DNA from 3 places in the Shewanella sp. MMG014 genome. Region 1 is predicted to be linked to each of the others. Evidence: predicted binding sites of a transcription regulator. Region 1 holds the regulator's gene; each other region holds the start of a gene.
What was found. Region 1 encodes sigma-54, which starts transcription at its own class of promoters, with help from an activator protein. Its sites were predicted from a motif close to GTTGGCACGNNNNTNGNNT; they were not measured.

Region 1 (10,913 bases):
GTGCCATGGCAACCCGTTTTGGAGTGCCAAATAAGTTCACTAAAACAGGCATAGATTTGTCTGTTGGATTTTCAAAAAGCAATGCAGGACCGCCAGATCGAAGCACACGATCGGCAATTTCCGTCATTTCTAGATTAGGATCAACAGGATAACTAATACGCTTTAATTCACCATTGGCTTCGAGGTGATCGATGAAGCTACGTAAATCCTTAAAACTCATGGCTAATTCACTCTTTTTATAATCGCTCTTTGGGGCGCACTATAGCATTTATATAATATTGGGTTAAGCCAAGATTATTGGTTCAGTGGCTTTTTAGGGTAAACTGATATTAATTGGCTTTGTGATCTTTCAGCCTAGGAGCGATCAAATGGCAATATTCAGTCAACCTCACCGATTGTCGATGTTATTCGTATCAATAAGCCTGACTCTGGCTATTCTGCCTTCACATGTTATGGCTGAATCTTTTCGTACTTCTTCAATGAGCGCTGTTGCTACAGAAAATGGTGCTAAACATCGCCATTCGGCTGGCAGTCATCGTTATGATCGTTATTCAGGTTCGTCAGTACGCTGGGGAGTCGGTTACAACAATTATTGGGGACCCAGTATTGGCGTAGGATGGAGCAGTGGTTGGAATAACCGCTGGTATAACCGTTGGGGCTATAATGGTTGGGGAGGAAGATGGGGCAATGGTTGGCGTTATCCTTATCGATACGATTATTACGACCGCTATTACCGTGATCGTTATATGAACAACCAATCCCGTAATAACTATGTTGAACCAGTCACAGCAGTTGAAGCGCCAAAACGAACAACCACTAGCATTGAGTATGCAAAGGGGATTAGCAAGTTGCCAGACAATGCACGAGTGATACAACGTGATGGTCATACCTACTATGAATGGGATGGTCATGAGTATTATTTTGACTGGTCGACTGAACGTTATTTTGAACTTGAAAAAGGTAAGCAATAATTAATCATTGTTTTAAAGCCCGTCGCTCATTCGTTGGCTGTAGCGCTGTATACTGCGCCTAGAAAGGTAAAAGCCCTAATGAATCCATTTCATTAGGGCTTTTGTTTGCATTGTCTTTCGACATTTTATCGTTACATATTATTGTTATTAGACCCTGTAACGTACTTCAAAATAGCCATTGCTGTCTACGGGGAGTTAAACAGCAATCATTATCTTGAAACTTTTACCTGACTTGCAGGCTGTGGCTGCCTATTCTTAACCTTACTCTTGTAACGATAAGCGTTAGGCTAAGCCACGGTATAAAATTGACAAGAGAGGTGGGGGAGAGAGATTTTCGCTGGGGGACGAAAATAACGCATCCTTTCTTGTCGGAACTGCCTTCAAACGATGAGTTGTTAGCGCTCAATGTTTGAAAATAAAATTGGAAAGAAAAATCACTGCGATTGTTTAGCTTCCGATGGGGACGAATGCTAAAGTCATTTTTCTTTCCGAAACGTTGAATTTAATGTCCTTTTACTGACACTAATTCTTGATTCAGTTGAAATAGCCTTTTCTGCAAATTTGCTATTTCAGTTGCAATTTCAGTGGCTAAATCTTGTTGTTTGCTCACTGATTTTAGAGGTTGTTTTCTTTTCTTCACCCATTGGTAAATGGTTTTTGCTGACACATTATATTGCTTGGCAACATCTGAAATTAATCGATTATTGTCTTTTACTTCCTTGATTACTTGTTGCTGTAATTCATCTGGATATATTCGATTTAGTGTCGTCATCATTGTTCCTACTACTCAATTTTGTTAACCACGAACCTTCATAAAATTAAGAGGTTTTTTTAGATTAATGATTGTTATCAATATCCCAGCTGCTCAATCCAAGGTGATGGAAGAAGTGCCACTGATATTGACAGTTTTCAATGAACATTCTTAGATAATTCATACTTAACTCCCTGTATTACATCTCTAATTGAGTCATAAATTGGTCAAAAATGCATCTACCCCTAAGGTGGTATATATCTATATGGAATAGTCGTGCCAATTTTGAAATAAATATTTTATCGTTAATTAACAGTTGGTTAGTTTTTTAGTGTGTTAACTCTAAAAAAATGCGTTGTGTTACATTGGTGCAAATTATCCATTTTGGTGCAAAGTGGTGATTTATTGGTAAATTTAATTTACCAGACTTTTTGGGCGTCATTTCTAGTGACATTAACGGTAAAGCATGATCACTTAATCAGTATGAATGAGGAGTGTTACAGTGAGTCGTTTATGATTTAGAAGGATTAAAAAATCCATGCCGTTTGGCATGGATTTAGTGAGATGCGAAGGTCGGGTATCGACTACATTAAGAAGATCGTCGCTAAACCTAAAAAGGCAAATAGGCCGATGACGTCGGTTACTGTGGTAAGCACCATACCACCTGCTAATGCAGGATCGATGTTCAACTTTTTCAGTAAGAGTGGGATACTGGCGCCTGCAAGACCTGCAACAGTCATATTGATTAGCATGGCGCCACCAATCAAACCACCTAAGGCCATATCGTCTTTCCACAGCCAAACGGCAAAAAATACCAACACTGACCACATGATGCCGTTAAGGAAACCAATGGCTAACTCTTTGCCTATTAACCAGCGAGAGTTACTTTGACCAATATGGCCAAGAGCAATACCACGAATGACCAAAGCCAATGTCTGGTTACCTGCAACGCCGCCCATGCTCGGAACAATGGTCATTAAAATGGCAATAGTGGCAAACTGCTCAAGGGTGCCTTCAAACATGTTACTGACAGAGGCAGCAAGTAAAGCAGCAAATAAATTGATTGTTAACCATAAAGAACGTCGGAAGGTACTTTTCATGACGGGACCGAATGTGTCCTCGTCATCATCCATCCCCGCCATCCCCATCATGGAGTGTTCGGCATCTTCACGGATAACATCAACGACGTCATCAATGGTAATACGGCCTAATAACTTCTGCTGTTCATCAACGACAGGGGCTGAAATCCAGTCATGACGTTCGAATAACTGTGCCACTTCATTATCTGGCATATCAACAGGGATACTTTCAAGCTCCGGATCCATGATGCTGCGGATCGTTTCGCTAGGGTTACAAGTTAATAGATCGGCTAAACGGACCCCGCCAAGTACATGGTCGTTTTTGTCGACCACATAGAGTGTATCTGTCGTATCGGGTAAATTGCCTCGTTGGCGTAAGTAACGCAGTACCACATCAATATTCACGTCAGGACGTAAAGTCACGGTATCGGTATTCATGATACTGCCGGCAGTATCTTCAGGGTAGGATAACGCTTGTTCAACTCGGTGACGGTCTTGGCTACTCATCGATTGCAGTACTTTCTTATACACTGCATCTGGCAAGCTACGTAAAATATAAGCCAGGTCATCAGTGTCCATTCCTGAAGTGGCTTGCGCAACTTTTTCAGGTGTCATGCCACTGATAAGCGAATCTTTTAACTCTTCACCGAGTTCTTCAAGAATTTCACCGGCTTGTTCTTGGTCGATAAGTTGCCACAACACTTGGCGTGTTTTAGGGGGAGATGACTCAAGAATGAGGGCGACATCAGAAGCGGCCATATCATGCAGCATATTGCGCACATGCACAAACATACCACTACCAAGTGCTTGGGTGAGCTGATTTAGGCGCTGTTCTGTAAGTTCGCTATCTATCACTTCGATACTCATTCGCCACTCCTCAAAAATTCGATTGCTAATATTAACTTAACAGTGTGTAAAGGGAGAAGCAGTTTCTAATATGGCGTTGATTGCTGTATAAAAAGTAAGCAGGTTATGGTGTGGGTCATGAGATTATTATAGTTAACTATCACTGTTTGTTGTTGATAATTTGCTGTTGATTGGTTTAATGCGCTTTGAGCAGCGCAAAAGCTTAGTTTAAGCGTATTCCCGAGTAGGATATGAGGTTAATAAAGCATGGCTGTTAGCGGTTTAAAGTCGTAAGTTTCAATGTTTTGCTAGTAAGTGATAACTAGCAACGAGTTGGCCTGAAAGCGTTAAATCATATAAAAGGATTAGCTTTCTTCGTCAAATTTGTCGTTAATCAGTTGGCAAACCGCATCTAGTGCTTGCTGCGCATCAGGGCCTTCAGCCTCAACAGTAATCACTTTCCCTATACCACTTTCTAGCATTAACAACCCTAACACACTCGCAGCGCTGGCTTGTTTGTCACCTTGAATCAAGGTAATGCAGGCTTTAAATTCTGTAGCCAATATAGCTAATTTTGTTGCCGCTCGAGCATGAAGCCCAAGTTTATTACTGATGGTGATTTCTCTGGAGATATTCATCGTCACAGGTTGAGCTCTCGGTGGCGAGCGCTAACTTGGTGTTTACTGTTACTGAAGCGCTGTGTGAGTTGATCTGCAATATAAACCGAGCGATGCTGTCCACCTGTGCAGCCAATCGCGATGGTAAGGTAACTGCGATTATTGCGCTCAAGATGCGGCATCCAAGTATCAAATAAATTCTCAATCTGCCAGATGAACTTATTGACTAGGGGTTGTCTGCCTAAGAATTCTTGTACTGGTTGATCAAGACCCGTTAATGGTCTTAACTCAGGCTCCCAATGTGGGTTTGGCAAAAAGCGGACATCAAACATAAAGTCGGCTTCAGTAGGCATACCGTGCTTGAATCCAAATGATTCAAAGTGAATGACTAATTCTTTATCAACACTGCCCATAAGAATTTGTCGGACTTGATCGCTCAAATCGTAAATATTCAGCTGAGATGTGTCGATGTAGTGATCAACCATTTTGGCGATTGGCTCGAGCAATCGACCTTCAAGTTGAATCGCTTCTTGTAATGAGATTTGATTTTTTGACAGCGGGTGTAATCGACGTGTTTCACTGTATCGTTTAAGCAGTACTTGATCATTGGCATTTAAAAATAAACTAATGATCGTGGTATCGTCGGACAACAAAGCGATTTGCTGCTCTAATACTTTGCCTTGCTCTTCGATATTACGCACATCAACACTGATGGCGACAAGTTCGTTATTTCCTTTTAGCTGCTCTAGTAGGCTGCCAATCAGTGGGAGAGGTAGGTTATCAACACAGTAATAACCTAAATCCTCTAACACTCTTAAAGCAACTGACTTACCTGAGCCCGATCGTCCTGATACGATGACAAGTTTCATGCAGTAATAACCTGATACAGTTCTGTAGCGTCATGACTCTTTCGAAGTCTTTTAAGGATGAGTTTATCGCTTAATTTCTCAGCCATACTTGATAACGTGCTTAAGTGTTGCTGACATTGCTCAGAAGGAACCAATAAGGCAAATAAAATGTCTACTGGCTTCTTATCAATAGCATCAAAGTCGATAGCTTCTTCACATTTGATCAAAATAGCGATCGGCGATTCAATGTCGTCTAAACGCCCATGTGGAATCGCAATGCCATTGCCGATACCTGTGCTACCCATTTTTTCACGTGCTATTAAACTTTCGAAAATAGCTTGTGAAGATAGAGTAGGGTACTGGTCAGCCATTAAATTGCTGATAAGTTCCAGTACCTTTTTCTTACTGCCCGGAGTGGCACAGGTAGTGCACGCCGGCTGCAGGATGGTGCGAAGTTCCATCGTTAGTGTTTAATTAACTTCTCTTTGTGTTTAATTACCTGACGGTCTAATTTGTCTATCAGGGCGTCAATTGCGACATACATATCTGCGTTTTGAGATACGGCAAAAACTTCACCTCCTTTGAGGTGCAATTTAGCTTCGGCAATCTGTTGTAACTTTTGTACATTGAGCACAACGTGAACATTATTGATCTGTTCGAAGTGACGTTCAAGCTTTGAAAACTTAGTTTGCACATACTCACGTAAAGATTGAGTAATTTCGATATGGTGTCCAGTCAGGTTAATTTGCATAGATCATCCTCCAATAACAAAGGCTTATAAGCTTTTGCGTTGGTTTGAGGGAGGGATGAGCATTGCTTCACGATATTTGGCGATCGTACGCCGAGCAACATTGATCCCTTGTTCTGCCAGTAGCGTCGCCATTTTACTATCGCTAAGTGGCTTTTTCTGGTTTTCTGCGGCGACCAGCTTTTTGATAAAGGCTCTGATTGCTGTAGAAGAACACTCTCCGCCATCATCGGTACTTACGTGGCTAGAGAAGAAGTATTTTAGTTCAAAAAGGCCGCGAGGGGTGTGCATATATTTTTGAGTTGTAACCCGTGAGATGGTCGATTCATGCATCTCTACCGCTTCGGCAATATCATTTAATACCATAGGCTTCATGGCTTCTTCGCCGAACTCAAAGAAACCTTGCTGGAATTGAACAATACAATTTGCCACTTTTAACAGGGTTTCATTGCGGCTTTCAATACTTTTAATAAACCATTTGGCTTCTTGTAAGTGACCGCGAATGAATTGGCTGTCAGCTTGATTGGCTGAGCCTTTTGCCATGGCCGCATATTGCTGATTTACGCCTATTTTAGGCATATTATCTGGGTTTAATTCAACGACCCAACGGCCATTCTTTTTAAACACTGTGACATCTGGGATGACGTACTCATCTTTGATTGGAGTAATTTGTAACCCTGGGCGAGGGTTCAGTGTTTGGATAAATTGAATCGCTTCGCGTAAATCATCTTCTTTAAGCTTGGTTTTACGCATTAGTAATCTGAAATCACGGCCTGCTATTAAATCTAGGTGTTCAGATATCAGTAATTTTACATTTTCTATGCAAGGGATTTCGCTTGGGTATTGTCCCAATTGAATCATCAAACATTCGCTTAAATTTCTTGCAGCGACACCCACTGGATCAAAATGTTGTACACGCTTTAATACGGCTTCAACCTCATCAAGTTCAATATCCTCAAGACCGAGTGCATCGAGAATATCTTCTGTTGATTGGGTTAAGTAACCTCTATCATCAATTGCGTCGATGATGGCTGTCGCAATGGCGAGGTCATTTTCAGAAAATGGGGTTAAGTTTTTTTGCCATTCTAAATGTTCGTACAAACCTTCAGTCGTTTCACCTTGAAATGGCATATCGTCATCACGGCTTACAGCGCCAGAACCTGAGTTAGGAGAGGCGGTGTAGACTTCATCCCAAGTGGTATCCATTGGTAAGTCTTCAGGCATGGACTCTTTCGTAAGTGACTCTGTGGTATCGACTGATGAGGTGTCTTTTTCTACGCTGACTTGGCTGTTATCGCTAAAATCGGTGTCAGTTTGCTGAGCATTGTCTTTGACTGGTTCTTTTGCTTTGGCAAACTCATCCTCAAGCTCAAGAAGAGGATTTGAGTCAAGTGCTTGCTGAATTTCTTGCTGTAGCTCCAAAGAGGAAAGTTGCAATAAGCGAATGGCTTGTTGCAACTGCGGGGTCATTGTCAGGTGTTGACCCATTTTAAGTTGGAGTGAGGCTTTCATTTACCGCTTATCCCTAATTGAATTTCATCATCGCGACTACAATGTTATGGGTCTAGCACTTTTGTAAGTGTTAGCTAGACTTTAACCGAACTTGGGTTCTACTTTGCCAAAAATTAGCGTTACGTTTTGAGTCTAGTGTATAACGCTAAAAAGTGGGACTGGTTGGCCGCGAAAATGCCATGCTTGTACACTAAAGAATGCTAACTATAGCTTGAATTGCTCACCTAAGTATACTGACCTGACTTGCTGATTGTCTAAGATCTCAGCAGGCGTACCTTCAGCAATTAAATCTCCGTGGCTGACAATATACGCACGCTCACATACATCAAGTGTTTCACGGACATTATGGTCGGTAATCAATACGCCAAGACCACGATTTTTTAGTTGTTGAATAATTTTCTTAATATCTATCACAGAGATAGGATCAACACCCGCAAATGGTTCATCTAATAAAATAAACTTAGGATTGGCGGCTAAAGCGCGTGCTATTTCTACACGTCGACGTTCACCACCTGATAGAGCCATACCTTGGCTGTCACGAATATGGGTAATATTGAACTCTTCTAATAAGTGCTCTAACTCTTCGATTCGTTGCTCACTCGATAAGGTTTTACGGGTTTGCAGCACTGCCATGATGTTATCGTGCACAGTGAGTTTTCTAAAAATACTGGCTTCTTGAGGTAAGTAACCAATACCTTTACGAGCACGTAAATGCATTGGGTCTGCAGTCAAGTCGTCAGAATCAATCAAAATACGACCTTTATCGCTTTTGACTAAGCCAACAACCATATAAAAGGTTGTGGTTTTACCTGCACCATTTGGCCCTAAAAGACCAACAATCTGACCCGTTTTAACGGTTAGGCTAACGTTTTTGACAACTTGGCGGCTTTTATAGCTTTTTGCTAAGTTCTCAGCTGTTAAGGTAATTTGTGTCATTATTGCTTTTGCTCTGCCGCAGGGGTCGTTATGTCTGCATTGGTTGAGTTTTGAATATCAGATTCTTGAGGGGTGACTGATTCAAGGAGGGCATCAGTGTTAGTTTCAACAGCATTTGCCTCAGGAGTCACTGTTTGATTCTCAGTTACATTGTTAGATGCATTGTCAGTCGTATCAGCATCTGGGTTATCAAGCGAATCATTATTTTCTAACGGCGCTTCGTCTGAGTTATCAAGTTCTTCGTTTTCTTTATTCAAGTCAGGGTAATTTTCTGGCTGAAAAATTGTGATAACTCTGTCTTTTCCTTCACCTGTGCTTTCAGCGATCAGTTGCTGTTTATCAATATTATAGCTAATGAGATTACCAGTAACCTGACTGCCTGCCTGGTCAAGTTTTGCATTGCCTTTTAAGGTTAAAATACTGGTCGAAAGCTCATATTTTATTTCGTTTGCACTTGCGGTACCGATACGGCCATCATCGAGTTCTTGTGAGAATGTGGCTGGATTACCTGTCGCAATCATGGTTTTTTTGCCACCTGATTCTTCACTGAATGCACGTAATTGATCGGCATTAATATTAATGGTGCCTTGCGTCACATTCACTGGGCCGAAGAAAATCACTTGGTTGTTTTTAATATCTGCTTTTTGGCTGACGGCAGCGACTTTAAGCTCTTGTTGTAAATCACCTTCTTTGGCATGAGCGCCGGTGACTGTCACTAAGCTCAATCCCATTAGGCTCATACCCAGAATACTTTTTCTAATAAAGTCTGTTTTCATAAGCTTATTGAGTGAAAATGTCAGTGTTTTACTTTGCTTCATATGTTCCTTCTACCTGACTTAAAAGCTCTAACTCTTCGGCATTTAAATCAGCATAAAGGCCTAAGCCTTGTATTTTAAAATCTTGTCCTGAGACATTAATCTGTCGATCAGACGTCATGATCATGGTATTTAAATCTAATGCAAGCATACTTGTGGTTAGCGATTGTACTGGTTCATTGATGTTTATTGCATCAATAATAACATTTTTTTCTAGCACCACTTTACCAGTTTCTTTATTAAGCTTGCCTAATTCAGCGGTTAATTGCCACTCAGCTTCGCCGTTTTCTGGATAGATAAGGTATACAGGCTCAGTGAATAGGGTTTCATTGGTTTGCTGAAAGTGTTCCATGTGTTTTGCTGACACCCGGCTTTGTACTAATCCTTGCTCGTTAAATTCTGTGCTTCGTAAGTCATTAGCGATGAATTCTGGACGCGCGGGATCGGGAAGCTTATTGGCTTCCATTTGACTACGCTTCACTTGCACTTGCCAGTATAAAACTAATGCTGCACCAAAGAAGCCGAGAATAGCGAGGGTGGTACGGCTCATATACTCATTCCGTGGGCTGTTTCGAATTTGTCTTGGCTAACAAGCAGTAAATCAGTTAACTCACGTAAAGCGCCGTTACCGCCATTAATGCGAGTGATCATTTGGCAATGTTGTTTTACGTATGGGTGACCATCTGCTACGCAAACAGCTAAGCCCACTTCTTTCATAACGGGTAAATCAACCATGTCATCACCGATATAGGCAACTTCATCTGGCGTTACATTATAAATACTGAGTAACTCTGTAAATGGTGTGAGCTTATCGTCTACCCCTTGATAGATATGGCTAACACCTAGCGCCGTCATTCGATTTTCGACAATGGCAGACTTTCGGCCTGTGATAACGGCAACACTGATACCGCTAGTTAAAATCGATCGAATACCGTAACCATCACGGGTATGGAAAGCTTTCAACTCTTCGCCTGCGTTACTTAAATATATACGCCCGTCAGAAAAGACCCCATCAACATCACAGATCAGGAGTTTGATTTTTTTAGCGCGTTGCCAAATATCGTCTGATACAGGGCCATATAATCCTTGATGAACTTGACTATTCGACATATTAAATGACTCCTGCTTTTACCATATCAAGCATATTAAGTGCGCCAATTGGGCGTTGATTTTCATCAACAACAATTAAGCCGTTGATACTTTTTTCATCCATCACTTGTAAGGCCTGTGCTGCTAAAATATCAGCTCTGATGGTAATGCAATTAGGGGTCATCACTTGTGAGATTGGCGTGGTGCGTAAATTGACTTCGGCATCAATCACTCGGCGTAAATCACCATCGGTGAAGATACCGACTAACTGTTGGTTATCATCAATAACCGCAGTCATGCCTAGTCCTTTATTGGATATTTCGTATAGTGACTCTGTGATGCAAACCTGGCTATTAACTTGCGGAACATCGCTTCCTTGATGCATGACGTCTGATACTTTAAGTAAGAGTTTACGTCCTAATGATCCACCTGGGTGTGATAATGCAAAATCATCACGAGTAAAGCCTCTGGCTTGCAATAATGCGACGGCTAGGGCATCTCCCATTACCAAGGTTGCGGTAGTGCTTGAAGTAGGCGCCAATCCTAATGGACAAGCTTCTTCTGGTACTTCAATACAAAGATGCAGTTTAGATAACCGCGCCATGTTAGATTCAGGCTTACCCGTGATCGCAATCACTGGAACACCCATGCGCTGAATAACGGGTAGCAAGGTTAAAATTTCACTCGACTCACCAGAGTTA
Region 2 (10,913 bases), on a different contig from region 1:
ATTGAATAACCATTCTGGTAAATAAAACGTCGTCTAATTCAATGGAAAAATTGTTTTCATTTAACACCGTTGCCAATAACACTTGCGCTTCGGTTTGCAGTAATTCCAGTTGGTGGCTGGCATGAAGTTCTTCATATTCTTTTTGGGAAAACATTTTCATCAATGCATTTTTGATCAGTGGATCAGCATCTCGAATGATGTTGGCAGCATCATCAGATCGGCTTTTTAATGCCATCTCTAATAACAAATAGTGCGAGGTGTCTTTACCCGGCACCGAGAATATGAATTTTTCGAGCGGGTAAAATTGCGCCACCTTAGGCGCGGGTTCAAAGGCGGTGAAAGGCTCGCCGAACAACTCTGGTGACTTCCAACCTACCCAGAATATCCCTGCAGACCAGGCAAGAAATACCATAGTTAATCCGCTTAATTTCCCGATTTTTTTGCTACCTATAGCCATTGTGTTTTTCCTTTGTTAAGCGAGTAAATCAACTTGTTCAGGCTTTAATGAGTCTGATTGAGTGAGTGAGCTAATGTCTTGTTGCTCATGTTGTTGATTCGCTTCTTCTGAAATGAATTGCTGCGCTATTGCGTCACGCGATGTGTGTTGCTGCTCTGATGAGGTGTCCGACATTTCAAAATCAATTTGACCACCATGTTCCATTTCTAAATCATGACGCAGTCTCTCTAACCCCATTTGTAGGGCATCACGTACGCTATTGTTGGCTGCGTGCATTTGAATATGTAGGCGATCACCATCAAGGCGAATATTGAGCTCTACTTTGCCAAGTTCTGGTGGGTCTAAACGTAATTCAGCAGATTTAATTTGCTGATCAATTTGAAACCTGAGCTGATCTCGAAGCGGAGAAAGCAGCTCGTTTGACTGCTGTAACATGGGCGCAGATTGAGACACTGAAACAGGGCCCCACTGGCTCGTTGCTTGCGTTTTAGCTGCGGTTTGACTGAGTTGGTTAATGACTTGGTTAATATTATCTAACTCTGTGCTTACCCCATCAGTCGTTGGCGGCGTTATTGCCGCTGCTGGAGCCATATTGAGGTGCATTTCCATCGCAGGCTGCATGCTTTGTGGTGCCAAGGAGGTTGTTACCGATGTCGGCTGCTGACCATTGGGCAAACCAGAGGTAAATTGATTAACCTGGGCTTGTGATGGCGCTGACGACTGGCTAACTTGCTGGTTTAGTAAAGCTAAAAAGTCACGTAATTCAGGGCTAATTGATGATGGAGAATTCGCGCTATTTTGCATTAACGAAAGTTCGCTTAAAACTGACTTAACTTGCTCTGAAGCCAGAGATAATGCCGCTGGATTTTTACTATCAAACTCATTTGTTAATGCCGATAACGCCCCTGCAAGATAGGGGTTTTGCTTTATCTCACTGATAAGGTGGGCAGGGATGTGGCTTATCGCACTATTTTGTACAGTCACATTTTCTTGAGGCAATGTGACGACGTTTTTATCTGGTGAGACAAGGGATGATGGCAAGGGCATAATAAATCCCATATCGCCTTGAGATTCATGCTCAAAATCTGATTGTGTCTCACTTGCAATGCTAAAAGGTTGCGATGATGAATGACTCGCCATCGCAGATAAATTGGACACATTAGTTATCATAAATTTCACCGCAAAGACTGGTTAGCTTATAAGCTGAGATACCGTCTTTTGTTGCTTGGAACTGCTTCATCTCTTTATTCAGCAAGTCTTTTTCTGCTGTAGCCTGAGCAATCACCAATTGATGGGTTTTCGAAAGGGATTGGCGAGCCAATAATTGCTGCTGAGTTTTGGGCTTACCCTGAACGGTAAGCGCCATCATCATTAGCTCATTAACTTTTTCTACCTTCTTCCAGTCTTTTGCTTTGGCATATTTAATCAGTGCAGCTTCAAATTGCTGCCACTGATTAGTTGAGGTTGGCCCAGCCGGCTCTGACATCTGTAATTACCTTAATGACGGGGGTAAGCTCAGTGACGCTGTTTTCAACACTCGCGGTCACTAATTGACGACTGCAGTAGTCGTAGAGGCGGTTTAGTGTGATGGCGACTTCACCACCATTTTCTAAATCCAACATCGAATCCAAACCATGAACAATATTGAGACACTTGTTGACACTTTTCCCTTTATCTTCATAGCTTTGTCGCTCCATGTATCCACTGGTACGCTCAATTTCTTCCAGTAAACCGTCCAACAACATACGCACCATTTCATGGGGATTAGCTGAGGCGACTCTGGCGTCTAGTGTGGTTTGCTTGTAAGCATTAAAAGGATCGTATTCGTTCAACATTGTTCATTTTTCCTAATTAAAATAGGCCACTAGCCGTATTTAACTTGTTAATGGTGTTTTCCATTGCAGTAAACTGAGTGAGTAAAATTTGGTAGCGTTGACTCATGTGGTTGTCATGACGAGACATGTTGTCTTCGATTTGTTCCACTTGAGAATCAAGGTTTTTCTGCTTTAAATCGATGTAGCCATTGTTTTTAGTGAATGGGTCGATGATTGAATCGATACGATCAATGTAACCACCGTCAGCGGTAAACATTTCCTTGATCGCCTCTGAGTCACTGCTAATGGCTTGAGAGAGCTTTTCATCGTCGACAGACAGCTTGCCATCACGACCCATTTCAATGCCGATATCAGAGAGGCGCATGCCATTGGGGGCTTCATCGAAAATGGCATTACGAACACTGTTTTGCAGCATACGCAGGCTTGAATCGCCTTTTAAAATACCAATCTGATCTTCGCCGACTGATGAGTTTTCATCATCATCATCGTCTTCATCGTCATCATCTTTGTCTTTGTCGCCATTAATATCATCTAAAACCGAGCTCCCCATTGAGCGGGTGAGTTGGTTTAGTTGCGTCATTAATTCATTGAAAGAATCAACAAAATCATTAACGGCTTTTTCGGTGCCTTCGGTATCGTTACCAATGGTAATCGTGGCGCTTTCACCGACGTTATGGGCTTTTTTCAGCTCGATATTGACGCCATCAATGACGTTATCGAGGTAATTGCTGCTACTGGTGATATCAATGCCATTAAGGGTAAACTCGGCATCTTGGGCTTTAATTCTTTCTTGAGTGCCCCAGTCTGTGCCATTCATCTCCATGGTGACTGTGCTGTCTTTTCCGGTCTCATCAGATGTCAGCATCAATTCAACTTGACCACCTGTTCTGACTAAAGAAGCTGTGACACCAGGGTTGTCAGGATGCTTGTTGATTGCATCACGTAAGTCACTTACCGTTGCGTTACCTGAAGCGTTAAGCTCAGCCATATCAATGTCGATGCTATTGCCACCGACATCGATGCTGACCACACCAGTGGTTGGTAGAATTTCATCTTCACTTGTGAAGGATTTAGTGATTTGATGCGCTTGAGCCAGCTGCTTAACATATAAATCGTAAACGCCAGCAGGTGCATCACTGTCTACTGTGATGGTGGCACTGTCATCGCTAATTTCAGACGTTTTACCTTCGAAGGCATCACCGTTTAAGTTGTCCAGATTACTGGTCATCTTGTTTAAGGTGCGTTCTAAAATTTTATAAGCATCAATTTGTGCTTTGCTGTTATCTAAGTTGTTTTTAAATAAAGCATCTTTACTCATTCGTTCTGCAGCAACTAATTGCTCGGCAAATGAGGCGGCACTCATACCTGAAATCATGGCAACTCCTATTGGCTAACTGACTTGAATGGCAATCTTTATGCCAATGGTTAAGTTATTGTTTAATAGTTATTTATTGGTTTTTCGATTTTTTTGTCGGTTAAGCAACTTCCGTTTTGTGCAGCACAATGGAAGCTGAGCTTCCGTTTGATCTACCGAGTGTCGAAAAAGGGTTTGTAACAGTGATTAAAGGCGACAGGGATAATGAGTGGCTGAAGTGCAATAAACATTTATTATCAATAAAATTAGATGCTTGCAGTGACTATTCAGGCTTGAGTTGATAACAATGAAAGACGTACTGAATAAAAACAGAAAAAGGGCCAAGCGGCCCTTTTTATCAAGGTTATTAACGCGATATTAGCGTAATAGACCCATAACTAAGCCAGTGTTTTGGTTAGCGTTAGAAAGTACAGTAGTACCTGCTTGAACTAATAACTGGTTTTTAGTCATGTTAGCTGATTCAACGGCGAAATCTGCATCCATGATGCGGCCAGCTGCAGCTTTAGTGTTTTCAGTAACGTTAGTTAGGTTAGACGCTGTGTGGCCTAAACGGTTGATGTTAGCACCAAGTGTTGAACGCTCAACACCAATAGCATCGATGAAGTCATCAACGTTATCGATTGCTGCGTTAGCTGCAGTTTCTAGATCATCAGTTAGACCAGCTAATGCAGATGCACCTAAAGTTACGTTTAATACTTCGTTTGAACCAGCACCGATTTGGAAATCAATATCGTCTAAAGCAGTGAATAGGTTGTTACCTGAGTATTCAGTGTCACCGATAATACGGTCAACTTCAGCACTTAATTCAGCAAATTCGTCGTTTAGAGCAGTTAAGTCTTCAGCTGAGTTCACGCCGTTAGCTGCTTGTGTAGCAAGCTCTTTTTGACGCATTGCGATAGTTGTTAGCTCTTCAAGTGCACCATCAGCAGTTTGTAGCATAGATGTCGCATCATTCACGTTACGGCTAGCTTGCTCCATGCCTGTTACGTTTGCATTTAAGCGAGTCGCAATTTGTAGACCAGCAGCATCATCAGCAGAGCTGTTGATACGAAGACCTGTTGATAAACGCTCCATAGCGTTGGTCATTAGATCGTTACTTTTAGTCACTGAGTTTTGAGCAATGTTCGAAGCAGTATTAGTATGAACAGATAACATAATGTTTTCCTATAGTTTAAAGTTTTGGTCTCACAATTAATTAAAACGACACAGGAAAACGAAACTGAATCGGAGTGATAAAAAAAATACTAAAATTTTGTTCAAATGAGGGAGTAAAACAGAATCTTGTAGCTTGGTATAAACCCCAAAGCCCATCAAATATAGGGCATGAGGGATGTGTGGTGAGGGGCGAAATGAATTACAACAAGGGACTTTTCACGAATAAAACCTCATTATCGTGAGAAACAATATATTTATGGCTTACTTTTTAATAGCGATGACACATGGTCACGGCTGACATTAGCTTGCGCCATTAAGGACGTCACCTGGGCAGAAAAAGGTGTAGGCTGCATCAGTTCTTTGAGTTTAGCCATGTTGTTATCAAGGTTGCCATGAAGTTGTTCTTGGTAGTTAGTTCGCTTTAATTGCTGCTGCACTTTTTGTTTGCTGCTGCGTAACTCCATCAACTGTTGATTCACTTTTTGCTGAGTTTTAGCAATTTTAGCCTGTGTTTGTTTAATGTCTTCGGGCTTATCGAAACGCCACTCTTTTGGATCTTGCCACGATAATATCTCTACCACTTTTACTGTGCGAGCTTCGCCAGCTGGCAGGCGTTGTCCTTGGCCTGACATCAGTAAACCCGCTTGTATCTGTTGCCATTCACTATGTTCACTGCTGAGCATAGCTGAATCTCGTGCAGGTGCTTGTACCGTTATCCCAATGTCTTTTAAAGCATGAGTCAGTTGCTTGGCTAAGTACTGGCTATTTTGATGCGCGGGTAATAACGCACTTGCAGCTTGATTCCCATATTGCACAGTAATGCGTTCATCACGGGTTTTTACCCCAATTAAATCAACCGACTTGAGTTGAAAGAAATGCTTAGCTGCTGGGCGTTGGCTATTGATTAAGTTCAGTTGGTGATCAACTAACGGTTGCTGTTGATAACTGATATCGAGCGCTGCTAGTTGTTGTTGGAGTTGCTTTGCGGTATCAGATTGTTGTTCTGACAGGCCATGCTGCAAAGAGGCATTACTGAGAGGAACTTGCAGTTTTTTGAGTAATTGCGACACCTTTAGTAAGCCTTGTTCAGCCACTTGATTAGCTGAAATAGCATGCTGGCCTTGAGTGACTTTCGCCCACTTTTGGTAGCTTGCTAATCTGTGGGTTGGAATCGAAGGCGCTGGTTTGGCTGTCGCTGGCTGTGAGCTTGGCACTGCGGTAGGTGCGGGCGCAACCGTTTGGTTGCGCTGCAATACATTGAGACTCTCGGAAATACCTTTAAGCATGGATTTAGTTAACTAACTTACATGTGGTTGAACAATGATAACTGACTTACCTGCACAAAAGACTGTTGCGTCACCTGTAATGTGGTCAACTTCAAATTAAACTCAGCTGTGGCTTGAGCATAATCTAAGCCTTCGGTTTCACCGATGACTTCTTCGCTGAATAAAATGCGCTCTGTATGAGTTGTTTGCATCAAACTAAGGGCATTTTGTTTACCACCAATATCAGTAATAGCGCCGCTAATGCTTGCTAAAGAATCATCTAATGTCGCTAACATATCTTCAGCTGCTTGGGTAAAAATATCATCGCCAGGACTTAAATCTGGGTCATTCAGTACGTCGATGAATTGCTTGGTTTGATTCAGGATATCTGTGCCGCCTGATGAGAATAAAAACTCTTGAGCAGTCACGTTACCCGTCATCCAAGCTGAGCCGGATATCTGTACTTCTCGGTGGCCATCATCGCCCTGATAAAAGTAGTTACCATCAGCATCAATACCGATAGGAGCTGTCCCTGTCTCGTTACCTGAAAACAGGTAGTTTCCGCCGTCATCTTTTGCATTAACCACATCCACAAATGACTCGAGTAACTCACTTAACTCCGCCGCATACGCTGCTCTATCTTCTGGTGAGAGTGCACCGTTATTGGCACCGATGGTGATTTCGCGCATCCGCATTTGCAGGTTAGTCATGCTTGAAAGGTAGGTTTCAGAGCGATCTAAACTGGTACTAAGTGATTCAGTGTTTTGTAAGTATTGCGATGTAGAAGCTAAATCTCGCTGTGTTGTGATGACCTTAGCCATGCCAATAGGATCATCTGAAGGACGCAAAATGGACTTACCTGTGGCCATTTGCTGATTCACTCTAGCCACATCACTGGTGAGGTTTTGCATGCTTTGTAGGTTTTGGCTGTACATATTCATCATGCTAACGCGCATTACAGAATTCCTTCAGTTAGATAGACATTAAAAGCGTTTGGAACAATTGATCAGCGGTAGAGATGACCTTGGCATTGGCTTGATAAGATTGTTGATAAATAATCAGATTCACCCCTTCTTCATCCATGCTGACGCCACTGGTACTCGCCCATTGTGATTGCGCTTCCATTTGCAGTTTTAATGCCGTGTCCTGGGCCATTTGTGCTTGGCGAGAGGCTGAGCCGAGTTGACCGACTTTACTGGCATAAACATCACCCATAGTGGTCGTGACACCCATAGACTCGAACGTAAACTCGGTATTGGCGAGTTCTAATATGTCTTTTAAGTTGTCGTTATCACCGGGTGTACCATCCTTACCAAATGCCAGCATTTCAGCGGTAAAGCCGTCACTGATTTTGATGGTGCCCGCAGGGTTACTCGGGTCGTAAGTGAATAAATCCAGGGTCGGCTTTTCGCCGTTAAGGTCCGTACCTTCGCGCAATACTGCATTAAACTCGTCAGCGACGGTTTGTGCTAGCTCGTTAATAAACGCCATTGACTCAGCTAAGCTGGTATCACGGTAATCGAGTAATGCTCCAAAGCTACCTCCGGCGGTTTCATCAATCGGAAAGCTGGAGTTACCAAACTGGATACTGACCTTAGATAATTGTGGGTTATCAGGATCTGGCTGAGTTGATAGCGTTGAAGACTGGGTGCCAGAAACCAACGGCTGTCCTTGAGCCAATGAGATGTTCTTCATCCCTTGAGAATCTTCAACGACGCGGATATCAACAATCACGGCTAAGTCATCAATCGCAGCATCGCGCGCATCAAGTAACGACAGCGGTGGATTACTTCCTGATGATTGGATTTCTGCATTAAAGCTGGCAATTGTCTCAAGCAAAGCATTGATTTCTTTAGTTGAGGCGTTAATTTGTCCTTCGACCTGCTTAAGCTGTGAGTCGATACCGTCACTGATAGAATTGAATCTTTGGGTCAAGGCACGAGATTCATTTAATACACTCTGACGATGGGCAATTTCATTGGGTTGCTCCATCGCTGAGTTGAGCGAAGCGAACAATAAATCTAAACCCGCGGAAATGTTATTGCCCTCAGAACCAAATATTTGCTCGGCTTGAGTGTAATAACTGGCTTGAACACTGGTAAAGCCGACATCACTGGTGGTTTTCCACAGTTGCGCCACTTCATACTGATCTGAAATACGACGAACACCGTCAACCATGACCCCCATACCGCTACCGTAAGCACTGCTGCCTACAGAACTCATCAATACAGATTGGCGTGAATAGCCTGGTACCATTGCATTGGCAATGTTATTTGATGTGGCATTGAGTGCTGCCATACTGGCATTAATGCCTGACATCCCAATATTGAGCATGCTCATATCTAATCCTCATGTCACAGCGTCGAATCCAGTCGGTATTGCGAATTGTTCGCCGCTGTTATTTGTTCGGTTTGGCCATTAGTGGAATATTTAACGCTGGCTGCATCGCTGTTGTGTTCACAGTCATCACTGAACTTTGTTCAGTTTTTGCAGGTATTTGCGCGCTGGTATTCTCAACTTGAGTGACGTGTTCAGTATGGTTATTAGAAGCGACACTATCAGGAGCCGACTTAAGCCCAGCGGACAATTGTTTTGTCATTACGCTAGCAAGGCCAGTGCTTTGTAGCTGACTTAATCTGCCTGCAAGTTCTGCATCGTGCCAGTCTCGGTACATGCCATCGTTTTGAGATGATAATGGACTGTCTTTATCGGCCATGACATCCGATGCTGAGCGCATTTGTTTGAGCACTGTCTGTAAAAATTGGGCTTCAAATTGCTGGCTCACCAGCTCTAAAGCACCATGCTCACCATTAGCTTCGATTAAGTCTTTTGCATTGAGGTTATTCAGATAACCGTGGTTATTATCTAATTTCATTAAATCACCACTAATTCAGCTTCTAATGCGCCAGCTTCATTAAGCGCTTGCAGGATTGCCATTAAGTCCATTGGTGAGGCGCCTAAGCTATTGACTGCTCTTACAACATCATTGAGTGCAATGCCTTCTGGCCACACAAACATATGCCCATCGCCCGTATCAATATCGATTTCACTGTCACTACCAACCACAGTTTGTCCTTGCCCTTGGCCTATAAACGGCGCATTGGGCTGGCTGACAAATTCTTGTTCAACGATGGAGACGACTAAGTTACCGTGGCTGACTGCTGCTTTTCTAACAACGACATTGCCACCCATCACTACTGTGCCTGTACGGCTGTTAAACACTACGCGGGGGGATTTTCGCCCTTGTTCAATTTGCAGCTCTTCAAGGATAGACATAAAGGTCACACGCTCACGATTTGATTCAGGCGCACGAACTAAAACCTTAGCGCTGCTATCGGCTTCTGCGACATCAGGGCCAAATAACTCATTCACAGCTCGCTCAATATTGCGGGCAGTTTTAAAACTGGGATCGCGCAAGTTAAGGACAATGTGCTCGCTTTCGTTAAAGTTACTGTGGATCTCTGCCTCTAGCAGCGCACCGTTAGGAATTGCCCCTACGGTCGGAGTATTAATCGTCAAAGACGTACCGTTACGACCTTGAGCTGAAATGCCGCCAACGACCAAGTTACCTTGTGCCACGGCATAGACTTCGCCATCGACAGCACGTAGCGGGGTCATCAGTAAGCTGCCGCCACGTAAACTTTTTGCATCACCCAAAGATGATACGGTCACATCAATGGTTTGGCCCGCACTTGCCAGTGGTGGAATAGTGGCATGTACAGCGACTGCTGCGACATTTTTCAATTTAGGGTCGGTTCTATCATCAATTTGCACGCCAAACTGCTTGAGCATATTAACGATAGATTGGCTGGTAAAGCGCACTTGGTTACGGTCACCGGTGCCATCGAGCCCCACAACTAAACCGTATCCTACGAGTTGATTATCACGGATACCTTGCACATCAACAATATCCATCAAATAACGATTTTGAATGGCTTGTTCTGTTTGCGGTGCAGCAGTGGTTTGAAATGACAAAATAGTCATTAACACGCTCGCAAAAAATGCGATAGCTTGTTTCATTTAACGCTCCATGCCTGCACGAATTGGCAGGCACTAACAAAAGTAAACGGGATGAGATGACGCTGTGCAAGTCGTGTCATTACAGCGGAAACCAAGGGCTATTAAAGTATCGAGACGCCCAACCCATTTGGTTACTGTCTGAAATTGCACCCTGACCGCCATAGATAATTCTGGCATCAGCAATACGTTGAGATGAAATAGTATTGTCGTTGCCTATGTCATCGGTGCGGATCAGTCCGAGTAATCTAAGGTACTCATCACCTTGGTTCAGCCTGAGCCATTTCTCGCCTCGAATGAGCAAGGCGCCGTTAGGTAACACTTTGGCGACCGTGACAGTAATGGAACCGGTTAATTGGTTTTGTTGAGTGCTTGAACCTGTGCCGTTAAATGAACGCCCCGTATCTGCGCCACCGCTGCCAGCAAAACTGCTGTTGCCTGACGAGCCTTGTGCGCCAATAGACATCGAGCTTTCTTTATTGGTTTTGGTATCAGCTTTTTTGCTCGAATAAGTTTTTTCATCCAGTGACACAGTGAGGATATCGCCTTCACGAAATGCCCGTTTATCTTTAAAAAGTGTCAACATATAACCTTGTCGATAAACACTACCATTACTGGCTTCTGGCAAGCTGTAATCAATTTCTGGGGGAGCCCACTCTGGCTTACCCGGTGCCGTTTCTGGCTCAGGAAGGTGAGATGCACAACCCGATAGCAGTAGTACTATCGCAATCCAGCTATGTCGCATAATATTCCTTGTCGAGACGAAGTTAACCTGACCATGAGTCAAAGTATTACACGGGTATTGAGCA
Region 3 (10,913 bases), on a different contig from region 1:
CTCAGCAATTAGCCATTGTCGATTTTGTTGGTGGTCACCGCTTTCGATTTACCCCACAATTGGTGTCTACACTGGAGCGGCCGTTAGGGCGAGCGGGGCAATTATTTACCGATCTTATTTTAGAAGAGTTCGCATTGTTTGATAGTAAACAACATCAATCGACAGTCGTTTAACTTAGCATTCAAGTATCTACAGTCTCTCAATAAAAGCTTGTGAATTGCACGTCTTTATCGTGTTTTTGTATCCAATGACGTTAGGGAGCTGAAAGGCCGAAGTCGTGGCGTTTTGTTGCCATCTTTTGTGAAGCATATTGATAGGGAAGCAACTGCATATCCCAATTAAAAAATCTTTTGCAAGCCAGCTTAAACCTCACCTTTTCATTGTGTTAATGTATCAAAAACAATGAGTAGCAATTAGCTAATTAAAGCATGGTTGAAAATACATGAATCGAAAACCAATTAATTACCCGTTAATGTCCGTTAGCTGCTTGTATGAAAAATGCAATGATGACGCTGTGATGATTATTGATGTCAGTATGGATAAGGTGATTGGCAAAGAACCTATTATTTATGATGAATTAGTGACGATACCTAATAGTCATTTTCTTGATATTAACGTAGATTTAGTCGATACCGGTAGTGCTGGCGTGCACTCATTTCCGAGCCAAAGCCAAGTGAATAAGGTTATCAATAAGCTGGGTATTTCAGAACATTTAACCCTCGTTTTATATGATAATCAGGGAATATATTCGTCTCCACGTGCGTGGTGGATATTTAACACGTTTGGTTTGAGTAATGTGTTTATTTTAGATGGCGGTCTGCCTGAATGGATTAAACAGGGCTATCCAACTTCATCTGAATATCTAACCATTGATACGAAAAACGTAGAAAGCCTAGCTAATGTTGGCAGTGATATGATCTCATTTATGGACTCTTGTTTCGATGCCCGTCAGCTTGTGTCAAAACAAGAAGTGTTACTCAATCTCACTGATAAAAAATTTACTGTGATTGATGTTCGAGCTACTGCGCGTTTTAATGGCTTGGTTGATGAACCAAGACAAGGGGTGAGAAGCGGCCATATTCCTGACTCAATAAATCTTCCTTTTGCCAATGTGCTAAATGGTAATACATACAAGCATCCTACTGAATTGCGCCATTTATTTTCCAGCATATTACCTGAAGATAGTAAGCGGGTTGTATTTAGCTGTGGCTCAGGGATTACTGCTTATATTGGCTTGGTAGCGCTTATATCAAGTGGTACAGATACAAGGTTATATGATGCTGCCTTATATGATGGATCGTGGAGTGAGTGGGGCAGTGATGCATCTCTGCCGATTGCAAAATCAAAGTTCTAAAAAAAGAAATTTACTAAAACACTCATCAAAAGTAGTTTAAACAATAGGATTGCAAAATGGCGTATTGGTTAATGAAGTCTGAGCCAGACGAGTTCAGTATTGACGATTTACAGCAATGTGAAAACCAAACTGAACCTTGGGAAGGGATCCGTAATTACCAAGCGCGTAACTTTTTACGCGATGCGGTAAAAGTGGGCGATACGGTATTGTTTTATCATTCCAGTTGCAAAGTGCCGGGTATTGTTGGCCTGGCGACAGTATCATCTGAGCCTTATCCCGACCAGAGCGCTTTTGATAATGAGTCAAGTTATTATGATCCTAAATCAGATATTGAAAATCCGCGCTGGGTTGCTGTGGATTTAACTTATCGGCAAACCTTTAAGCAGATTATTACCTTAAAAACGCTTAAAGCTGATCCTCATCTTGCTGATATGGTATTAGTGAGTAAAGGGGCAAGGTTGAGTGTTCAACCTGTGACTGAAGCTGAGTTTAAGTACATTGTTAACTTGGCGTAAGTGCGCCAGTTTAATAAGTTTGTATTTAATAAAGAAAAACACCTTATATCTAAAAAAATAAGGTGTTTTCGTTATAGCGCTTTTTATTACAGTGCTGTTATAACAGCAGTTTTTATTTCAGAGCTTTTCCTGAATTTTGCAAGGCGGCATGTTTCAATACGCTAGTTTTAAATAGGGCACTTTGTAATCGGGCGCTTTGTAATAAGTCATGTGTTAGCCACTCGTGTTAGTAGCTTTCTTTTGCCACAACGGTTTGGCCAATTGGTGTTAAGCTCAGTAGAGCGAGTTTTACGTGTTGTATTGCAAACGGAATACCGATAATGGTAACAAAACAAGCTACAGCATGGGTTAAGTGACCAATCGCGAGCCAAATACCACAGAATAAGAACCAAATAACGTTGCCAATCATGCCCAATGGACCAGTACCAATATCTTCAAATCCTTTTAAATGTTTACGGTTAACGTTTTCCTGTCCAAATGGCCAGAACGCCATTTCACCAATCACGAAGCAAGCACGGCCAAATGGAATACCAATAATACTGATAAAACACAATAAGCCTGCTAGCCACCATGCTAGACCCATTACAAATCCGCCCATGATGAACCATGCGATATTAAAAATTAATCTCAAGACTGACATTGGTGCTCCCTAAGTCATACAAAACTGGTTAATGAAATGACCAATATTCCATTGGTGATAATAATCACTAGAAAGCCAAAACTATGCCAATATTTTTATTAGCTTTTCTGTTTATTTTAAGTGGTTGATAATTATTGATTTTATTTTGATTTGTTTAGAGGGTTAGAAGACATTACTTGACTTAGTTTGGGCTGTCGACAATTGATGATAGCGAAAATCGCTAATAGTTAGTTAAAATACCACTACAGACCATAACTCTTTATTTAAGCGACGTTACTTATGTTTGCAGCTGGCTCTAATGTATCTCTTGCTGATATCTCAATCGACACGCCCGTTGATAAAATGAGATTTGCTGAACGTGAGGTTTTTGTTAAGCGAGATGACTTGATTCATCCTGATTTTAGCGGAAACAAAGCCCGTAAGTTTCAGTTTTTCTTGACCCAGGACTTTCCTCATATCAATAAGGTTATTGGATACGGTTCACCTCAAGCTAATTCATTACATTCACTTGCAGTGCTGGCTAAGTTACGCGGATGGCAGTTAGATTATCATGTGAATCATATCGCTGATTATCTTAAACAAAACCCACAGGGGAACTACCTAGCAGCGCTTAATAATGGCGCCAATATTGTCGAGAAACCTAAACATGTAAGCGGCAATCTTGATAGCTATGTTTCTGATTTAGCGAAGCAAGCATCTGCGAATGAGATCTATATTCCTGAAGGTGGACGATGTGAGTATGCTGCAGAAGGGCTTGAAACATTAGGCATGCAAATTTTGAGTTGGATGCATCAGCAGAATATGACTAGATTAAATCTGTTTTTGCCTTCAGGTACGGGCACAACAGCATTATTCTTGCAACGATTTTTTAAGCGCTACCTTTCGCAGGCGAGTCAGCCTACTGTAACAGTTAATGTAATAACCTGCAGTTGCGTGGGGGGAAACAATTACCTAACGCATCAGTTTAGTCAGTTAACATCACAGAGTGAGTTTCACCCGCATATTGTATCAAATGGTACTAAGTATCACTTTGGAAAGCTTAATCGACAGTGTTATGACATGTGGCGTCGTGTGTGTGATTCTGGCATTGAGTTTGAGCTACTTTATGATCCTGTGGGATTTATCATGCTGGAGCACTTTTTAAATAAAGATTATAAAGCGGAAACTGTCGATAATACTTGGCCTGTTATGTATTTACACCAAGGTGGTTTATTGGGTAATCCAAGTATGCTAGCTAGGTATATACGCAAATATGGTCAGTAAGTTAACTGTAGCTAAGAAAGTTGTTTAAGTATTAGTGCTGGAAGTGAAGCGAATGGGGTTGTTTCATGTTGCTCAGTTCTAATAAACGTCCGGTAAAGTGTGAGAGGAAATACCGAGAAGCGATGTTTATTGAGTAACTGAGCAAATGAATAACGCAAGCGTTATGGAAGGTGTTACTTGTTAGCCGTTATCAACCATTTCATAAACTTTAACGCTTCAGTGCGCTTTGAAAAAGTTGTTTTAGTTTTACCTTGGCTGTCAGTAAAAGCTATTGAGTTTTTGTTTGATGATATTGAATTTACAGGGAAATTGACTGTAATTTCGTGACCATTAATGTTGTATGACATATGCCACACTCCTTTTTTTAATTTTCACCTATCTGGTGAGTAAGTAATAACAATAAAAATCCTTAAGCAGTTGTGTTGCGTAAGTTTGGGCTTATTGAAGCTAATGTGTGTGCTTAAGTTAACTGTGCTTATTACACTGACAAGTCGTGTTGATTATTTATTTTAATCGCCAACTTACTTGCTTTGTCTAGTTGAACACAGGCATATGACAAACAAATGACAATGTTTAACCAAAAGGCGTGACTTGTAGTGTGGGTTTACGAGTGCAGTTATGAATAACAGAAGGGTAAACAGTTAAATACAAGTTAACTTAATAACATTGTGGATAATATGCGTATATTTTTAATATAGCAATACATATTTTACAAAATAGAACAGTTTAAGACTAAAAGGTAAGCGATACGTCTTTTTGTCGTATAAAAACCAAGCTAAAACTGAAAGGGTGTTGATAAAGTTACACTAATTCAGTGTGCTAATGAGTGGTTAACTTCGCTATTTTGTTAAATGGTATCCCTCAATTATGTCATTTCGTATCGAGTTTACGAACGTTTAAACATAAGGTTTGAGCATTGTTATTAAGAAGCCTACTTTAAAAGCTGATTACCTAGTATTAATTCGTTAATTATCAAAATAGAACAGCCTGAAATACAGGCTGTTTATGAACATTTTGATAGGCTATTTAGTAAATTAGTTCACCGATTGGATTAAGCAATTTACTGATACCTTTAGTAAAGTATAAAGGTGCATCGACGACGGTATAACATAAACAACCATCAATGGTTTTAGGACTATGTTCATGCTCAGAATCAAGCATGATAAAGTCACCGGCTGTATAGGTATTGTACTCGTCACTAAATTCACCAGCGAGTAACAAGGTTAGCTCTTGACCTTTGTGGCTGTGCTGTGGGATTTCACCATTTTCAGCAATGTGCAGCAGGCTCGCTCTCGCTTGCTTTTCACCTGTGTCTAATCGTATCCGGTTGACCTTACCGATACCTTGCCAGCTGTTGTTAATTTGCTGGCTAAATGCTCGAGGTAAGGTGTATTCATGTCCTTTAATCGATACGTTAACATGGCTAGCAACATGAGTTTGATTACTTGCTTCAACTTCTTTTGCTTCAAGTACGTCATCTTGCATCATGTCAGCGAGTAGGGCATCTAAGTCTGCGTCTAAATCAGAACTATCAGTGTCGATAGAGGACATCGGCGCGAGTGAAAAGCTGTCGTCTGAGGCTTTTAAAGTTAACGCCATTAATTGCTCAGTGCATTGGGGGCACAGCTCACAATGTGCTGATACCGCGATAGATAAAGATAACGGTAATTGACCCTTCGCATGGAGCGATAACAATTCCTGATTTGGGTGGTACTTAATCATAATGTTTCTCCATGAAGCCTTTTAACTTTTCTAAACCTAAACGTAATCTTGATTTGACTGTACCAATGGGCACTTTTAATTTGTCAGCGAGCTCTTGCTGCGTTAATTCTTGCATGTAGATGCCTTGAACCACTTGCTTTTGCAATGGAGGTAAGTCATCAACATGTTTTAGTAATGTGGCTGATAATTTGAAGTCGTTATCGGTTTCATCACTCTCATCAGATTCAAATAGTGGCCAAATGTCATCACCGTACGCATCTTCACGATTATTTTGTACTTTACGAAGCATGTCGAAGCATTGATTTCGCATAACGGTAAACACCCAGGTACTCACAGCGGCTTTATCGGCGTTGTATAAATGCGCTTTGGTCCACACTCGTGTCATGGTTTCTTGAACGAGATCCATTGCTAAACCTTGTTGGCTTAAACGCTGAACCCCAAAAGCACGAATTTTGGGAGAAAAATGAGCAAATAACTTGGCGAAAGCAGCTTTACTACGCTGGTTGGCCACTTGCATCATCAAATCTGCAAGGTACTTGGCTTCATCGTTGCTGGCTTGATTATCAATTGCGTTATTGTCACTGGAATCATTTGTCGTCATGGCATTATTATTTTTAGATAACATGCCTTTATCATAACGACTTTGAACAGTTTGTGATTGAAAATTTTCCATTTATTTTCGCTCGCATATTCAGACGTTGGTGATGTACATAAATGACGAAAGGTTTTGTATTAGCTGTATTAGCATTTGTTTTACCAATCAATCATGCACTTGTTATTTACCATTACGTGAGACAGCAGGAATGGATCAAAAAATTTCTAGAAAGAGTAAAAGTCAGTGTTTGTGGTATTGGCTTGGGTTACTTAATGATGCTTGTAAGTAATTCTTCGGTCATTTTATGGTTATGACTATTAATGCATTGATATTTTTCTTCTGCGGTAATCGGCATTATTTCTAACCAACGCTGGCATACCCAGGACATGTTATCGAAATCTTGTTTATTGTAATGGGACAGCTGAGCTGGGTATTGTTCAAGTATTTGCTGCAAGGTTTCGCTCAAGAATTTCTGATTGGGGACGATGTCAGAATTTGGCCAATCAGGTAATAGGCTTACGTTGCCACGTTTAAGGCCATCATCTTCGATGTTGAAATCATTGATTTTGAATCGCTGCTGCCCTTGGATACTGATCCCGAGTAAACCATCATCTAACGTTTCAAAATCAATAATGTGTACCCAAGTACCGATTGGCATCAGTTCGTTTTTGCTGTTTAGCATGCACAGTCCAAAACCTTCGCCAGACTTTAATGACTCAGTCACTAGACGCTTGTAGCGCTGTTCAAAAATTCTAAGTTGCGTAAACCCCTGAGGTAGTAAGCAAATCGAAAGCGGAAACAAAGGTAGTATCATAACAGCACCTATATGATGAAAGTGTTATTTGTCGGCTAAGGTTTATTTTTAAATCAACTATATATACGCATACGAATAACACTATGATCATTATTTTTTGGTTAGTTTTGGCTTACCCATATAAGGTCTTGTTCGTTAATGCCCAATGTGCGCATTTTAGACACAAAACGCTGCTTAACATCATCAGAAATCACGGTGTCACGGGCTAAAATCCACGCATATTCGTTATTGGGACCAATGACCAATGATGCTTGATAGTCTCCGTTATCGTCTTTAACTAAATCGTGGATTTGATATGCACCATAAAACGGGCCGAAGAAAGAGACTTTTAAGCGAGCTATTTTTTCAGATTCAATGAAGTAGGCTTTACCTTCTGCTTCTTTCCATTTTTGTGCGTCTGTTAAGTACCCTTTATTGATCACTATGACTTTGTCGCCTTCTACACTGTAATTAGCGGTGACTTGGTTCATACCTCGCTCAAAGGAGTGATCAAGTCTCGCTATTTCGTGCCATGTGCCTAAGTAATTGGTTAGCTGAAAATCATCCACAACGTCAACTTTAGTGTCGAGCATGGTGCAAGCACTGGTAGATAAAAGTAATACAGCAGAGGCGATAGTTTTAATGAATTGTTTACGCATCATATTTCCTTTATGTCTGTAGCAAGGGGGCTTTTTCTGATGTCAGCCAAAGACTTCAGTAATTTAAACTAATGATACGTCGATTTTGGCCGATAAGATCTTATTCAAAATGTGATTGTTTAATTTACATGCAAATTGGTATGTTTTTCTGCAAAACACTGAGTAATTACGATGAAGTCAGCAGTTTTTTGATGTAAATCATTTTATAATTTACGTGAAGCCGATGTTGAGTTAACTGAGAAATAATAATGAAGAAAGTTCTTGATACTGTAGATCAACGCACCCAGCTAGTGGGTGAGAACCGGTTGGAATTACTACTGTTCAAAATAAGCGCAACTCAATTATTCGCAATTAATGTCTTTAAAGTCAAAGAAGTCGTTAAGTTACCAGCACTCAGCGCCTTACCAGGTAGTAACAGCAATATTAGTGGTGTAGCCAACATACGTGGTATGTCGATACCTGTGATAAATCTGCGAGGAGCGATTGGGTTTAGCCCGATGCCTGTATCTGAAGATTGTAACCTAATTATTACTGAATATAATCGCAGTGTGCAGGGCTTTTTAGTAGGCAAAGTTGAGCATATCGTTAACATGACCTGGAGCGACATTATGCCGCCGCCAAAGTCAGCGGGCGCGAACAACTACCTCACTGCAATAACCAAGTTAACTGAGAATGATGTTGAGCGATTGGTGTCTATCATTGATGTCGAAAAGGTGCTTGCTGAAATTATTGATTACGATATTAGTTTGTCAGATGGCGTATTAGATGAACAACTTGCAGAGCATATGCCGGGTAAAAAAGTGCTTATTGTTGATGACTCCTCTACGGCAAGAAAACAAGTCAGAGATACATTAAGTCAGTTAGGTATTGAAATTATTGAAGCGTCAGATGGCTTACAAGCGTTACACTATTTACAAAAGTTAACTGCAGAAGGCATTGATGTCACTACTGAGTTTTTGATGATGATTACCGATGCGGAAATGCCTGAAATGGACGGTTATAAGCTTACCTCAGAAATTCGCGCTGATGAGAAAATGAACGCCTTATATATCACTTTAAACACTTCTCTCAGTGGTAGTTTTAACCATGCAATGGTTGAAAAAGTGGGCTGTGATGAGTTTATTTCAAAATTCCAACCTGATTTATTGGTTGATGTTGTGCAAAAACGATTAAAGACCTTATTGGGTTAATGATTATCGGAATTAGATAATTAAAGTAACAATGAGAGAGTTAACGATTTAAAACGCAAACTATTAAAAAATGTCAAAAAATAAAGGTTAATCATTGTTGATTAGCCTTTATTTTTGCCACTGGATTCAAACAAGATTATTGTTCAAACTCTTCTTTTACCTGTTGTAACAATAGCTTTTGATGCTCACGGGTAATACCAATGTTCATGCGGCATAACCTGATAGCGTAAGCAAATTTCTCTTTGCCGACAATGTTGAGGAGTTCGCAAAGTAAATACTTATTCAATGATAGTGTGTCGCAGTAATGAGTTATGGCTTTGGTTAATGAATTAAAACTAAGTCCGTCAAACTCAAACTGGGGGTGGTAGCCTTGCTCAATATCAATACCATTAAGTACTAACGGCCAACCTTTGGCGTTGATGCGTCCTTTGGCTATTTGATACATCATCCACGCACTTTCTTTAAAGCCTGATAAAATACGGCAGTCAAATCCAGATTCTGCAAGCTCTTCTTCAGTCCAATTAATACCAATGGCCAAGTCTTTGTGGTAAATCTTCATTAAATCGTCTTTAACGGCATCACGGCAATCCCAGATCGACGTTAAGAGGTGCTTTTTAGCAAGCCGACTGCATTCAGTGCATGCGGGTAGTGTTAGCGAAGGATGTGGCGTGCTTGGTTTTGCATAATAGCTGAACACATCATTGCATGGCTCTGCACAAAACCAACATTGATGTCTGAGCTCAAAAGGAATGTCGACTAAAGGAGGTAAATGATTCACTACTGGCCTATATGACATGACGTTATATAAAAAAGCTGCCAAGCATCACAGGTTTGCGATGACATCTAGCAGCTTTGTATTATGTGGCTGTTAACAGCGCAGTACTTATTCCGCTTCTACGTCTACAAGCTCTTTAGCAAGGACGATAGGGTCAACTTCTACACAATCTTCGTTAGCAACCCAATCAATACCGACTAATACGCCGTCTTCATTTAAGTCACCAACCCAATACTCTAAAAACTCATTTAAACTGATTTGTACCGCTTTATAGTCTGCCCATTCTTCAGTACAGTGGCCAGCAGCTTGTGCTTCAGTTGACCATAATGGCATCACATCAGTTTCTTCAAATTCAGAAGAGTCACAGACAACCCAACCTTCGCCCGTTTCATCGGCTAAGCCCCAAAGGACTTGGTGTTCTTTAACGTTCTCAATAAAGCTTGCAACAGCAGGGGTTTGTTCAATCATGATTAGTCTCTTTGATGAATTCAATTAACGTGTCGATTATACGGTAACTCTATTCAATACAAAACACTATTAATCTAATGTGACAAAAGCTGATGAAACATGAAGCTTAATTAACCAGATAAACACATAATTTCGATATTTAAGCCGTATAGGCTCTTGTTTCCTGTATCGCTATCAGTCACGATGTGGACAGTCATTATTTGTAGAAGTATTCATTTATGGTGAGTTCACAGTATTCTTCCGTTTTAAAGTCAGCGTTATTCTTTTCTAGCTGTTTTGTTAGTCTTCAATCTATTGCAGCTGTTGACGATTTTTCCCAATGTGTCGATAAACTCAAAGTAACAGCACGCAGTGAGGGTTTGTCTGAGCAAACTATCAATACTAGCGTGGCTAACCTGAAGTTTATTCCTCGTGTTATTGAGCTTGATAACCAGCAACCAGAATTTAGCCAAACCTTTGGTAATTACTTTAATAAACGCGTAACTGATTGGCGTGTAAAAGAAGGTCGTCGGTTACTGGCTGAAAACCGTGAATTACTTAATAAGTTAACTAAAGAGTATGGCGTTCCTGGGCAATACATTATTTCGTTCTGGGGGTTAGAAACTAACTTTGGTGGCTATAAAGGTAAAATGTCGGTGCTCAATTCGCTAGCAACATTAGCGTGCGATCCTCGACGCAGTGACTACTTTACTAATGAATTGATGCAAGCATTAAAGTTAAAAGAAAAGTATAACTTTGACGATGCGACCATGGTTGGCTCATGGGCTGGCGCTATGGGGCATACCCAATTTATGCCGACAAACTATGCCAAATATGCTGTAGACGGCGATGGCGATGGTAAAGTGGATTTATGGAACAGCACTGCAGATGCACTAACGTCAGCGGCGAATTTTTTACAGCAATTAGGTTGGAAAGCTAACGAGCGCTGGGGTCGAGAAG

Region 2: the regulator sigma-54 is predicted to act here: its motif matches at 3,697-3,715, upstream of fliD (flagellar filament capping protein FliD).
Region 3: the regulator sigma-54 is predicted to act here: its motif matches at 2,582-2,600, upstream of J8L86_RS04520 (YccF domain-containing protein).

Annotation. Positions count from the first base shown of each region.
Region 1 is NZ_JAGJDZ010000003.1:194,960-205,872, forward strand. Features, by position in the region: gene ubiD (4-hydroxy-3-polyprenylbenzoate decarboxylase) at 1-220, opposite strand, end outside; gene J8L86_RS06100 (hypothetical protein) at 369-971, shown strand; gene J8L86_RS06105 (transposase) at 1,474-1,743, opposite strand; gene mgtE (magnesium transporter) at 2,307-3,668, opposite strand; gene J8L86_RS06115 (HPr family phosphocarrier protein) at 4,013-4,285, opposite strand; gene rapZ (RNase adapter RapZ) at 4,288-5,133, opposite strand; gene ptsN (PTS IIA-like nitrogen regulatory protein PtsN) at 5,130-5,573, opposite strand; gene hpf (ribosome hibernation promoting factor) at 5,576-5,863, opposite strand; gene J8L86_RS06135 (RNA polymerase factor sigma-54) at 5,888-7,372, opposite strand; gene lptB (LPS export ABC transporter ATP-binding protein) at 7,577-8,308, opposite strand; partial or broken gene lptA (lipopolysaccharide transport periplasmic protein LptA) at 8,566-9,048, opposite strand; gene lptC (LPS export ABC transporter periplasmic protein LptC) at 9,113-9,673, opposite strand; gene kdsC (3-deoxy-manno-octulosonate-8-phosphatase KdsC) at 9,670-10,233, opposite strand; gene J8L86_RS06160 (KpsF/GutQ family sugar-phosphate isomerase) at 10,235-10,913, opposite strand, start outside.
Region 2 is NZ_JAGJDZ010000005.1:124,825-135,737, reverse strand. Features, by position in the region: gene J8L86_RS09875 (flagellar basal body-associated FliL family protein) at 1-457, opposite strand, end outside; gene J8L86_RS09870 (flagellar hook-length control protein FliK) at 473-1,627, opposite strand; gene J8L86_RS09865 (hypothetical protein) at 1,617-1,943, opposite strand; gene fliS (flagellar export chaperone FliS) at 1,912-2,292, opposite strand; gene fliD (flagellar filament capping protein FliD) at 2,309-3,667, opposite strand; gene J8L86_RS09850 (flagellin) at 4,025-4,822, opposite strand; gene J8L86_RS09845 (hypothetical protein) at 5,077-6,108, opposite strand; gene flgL (flagellar hook-associated protein FlgL) at 6,126-7,043, opposite strand; gene flgK (flagellar hook-associated protein FlgK) at 7,060-8,427, opposite strand; gene J8L86_RS09830 (rod-binding protein) at 8,486-8,962, opposite strand; gene J8L86_RS09825 (flagellar basal body P-ring protein FlgI) at 8,962-10,107, opposite strand; gene flgH (flagellar basal body L-ring protein FlgH) at 10,187-10,849, opposite strand.
Region 3 is NZ_JAGJDZ010000002.1:339,710-350,622, reverse strand. Features, by position in the region: gene J8L86_RS04535 (LysR family transcriptional regulator) at 1-173, shown strand, start outside; gene J8L86_RS04530 (sulfurtransferase) at 443-1,354, shown strand; gene J8L86_RS04525 (EVE domain-containing protein) at 1,411-1,869, shown strand; gene J8L86_RS04520 (YccF domain-containing protein) at 2,096-2,509, opposite strand; gene J8L86_RS04515 (1-aminocyclopropane-1-carboxylate deaminase/D-cysteine desulfhydrase) at 2,789-3,772, shown strand; gene J8L86_RS04510 (ChrR family anti-sigma-E factor) at 4,799-5,494, opposite strand; gene J8L86_RS04505 (sigma-70 family RNA polymerase sigma factor) at 5,487-6,167, opposite strand; gene J8L86_RS04500 (LON peptidase substrate-binding domain-containing protein) at 6,355-6,903, opposite strand; gene J8L86_RS04495 (lipocalin family protein) at 7,005-7,541, opposite strand; gene J8L86_RS04490 (chemotaxis protein CheV) at 7,790-8,731, shown strand; gene J8L86_RS04485 (hypothetical protein) at 8,868-9,509, opposite strand; gene J8L86_RS04480 (DUF2750 domain-containing protein) at 9,615-9,974, opposite strand; gene J8L86_RS04475 (lytic murein transglycosylase) at 10,193-10,913, shown strand, end outside.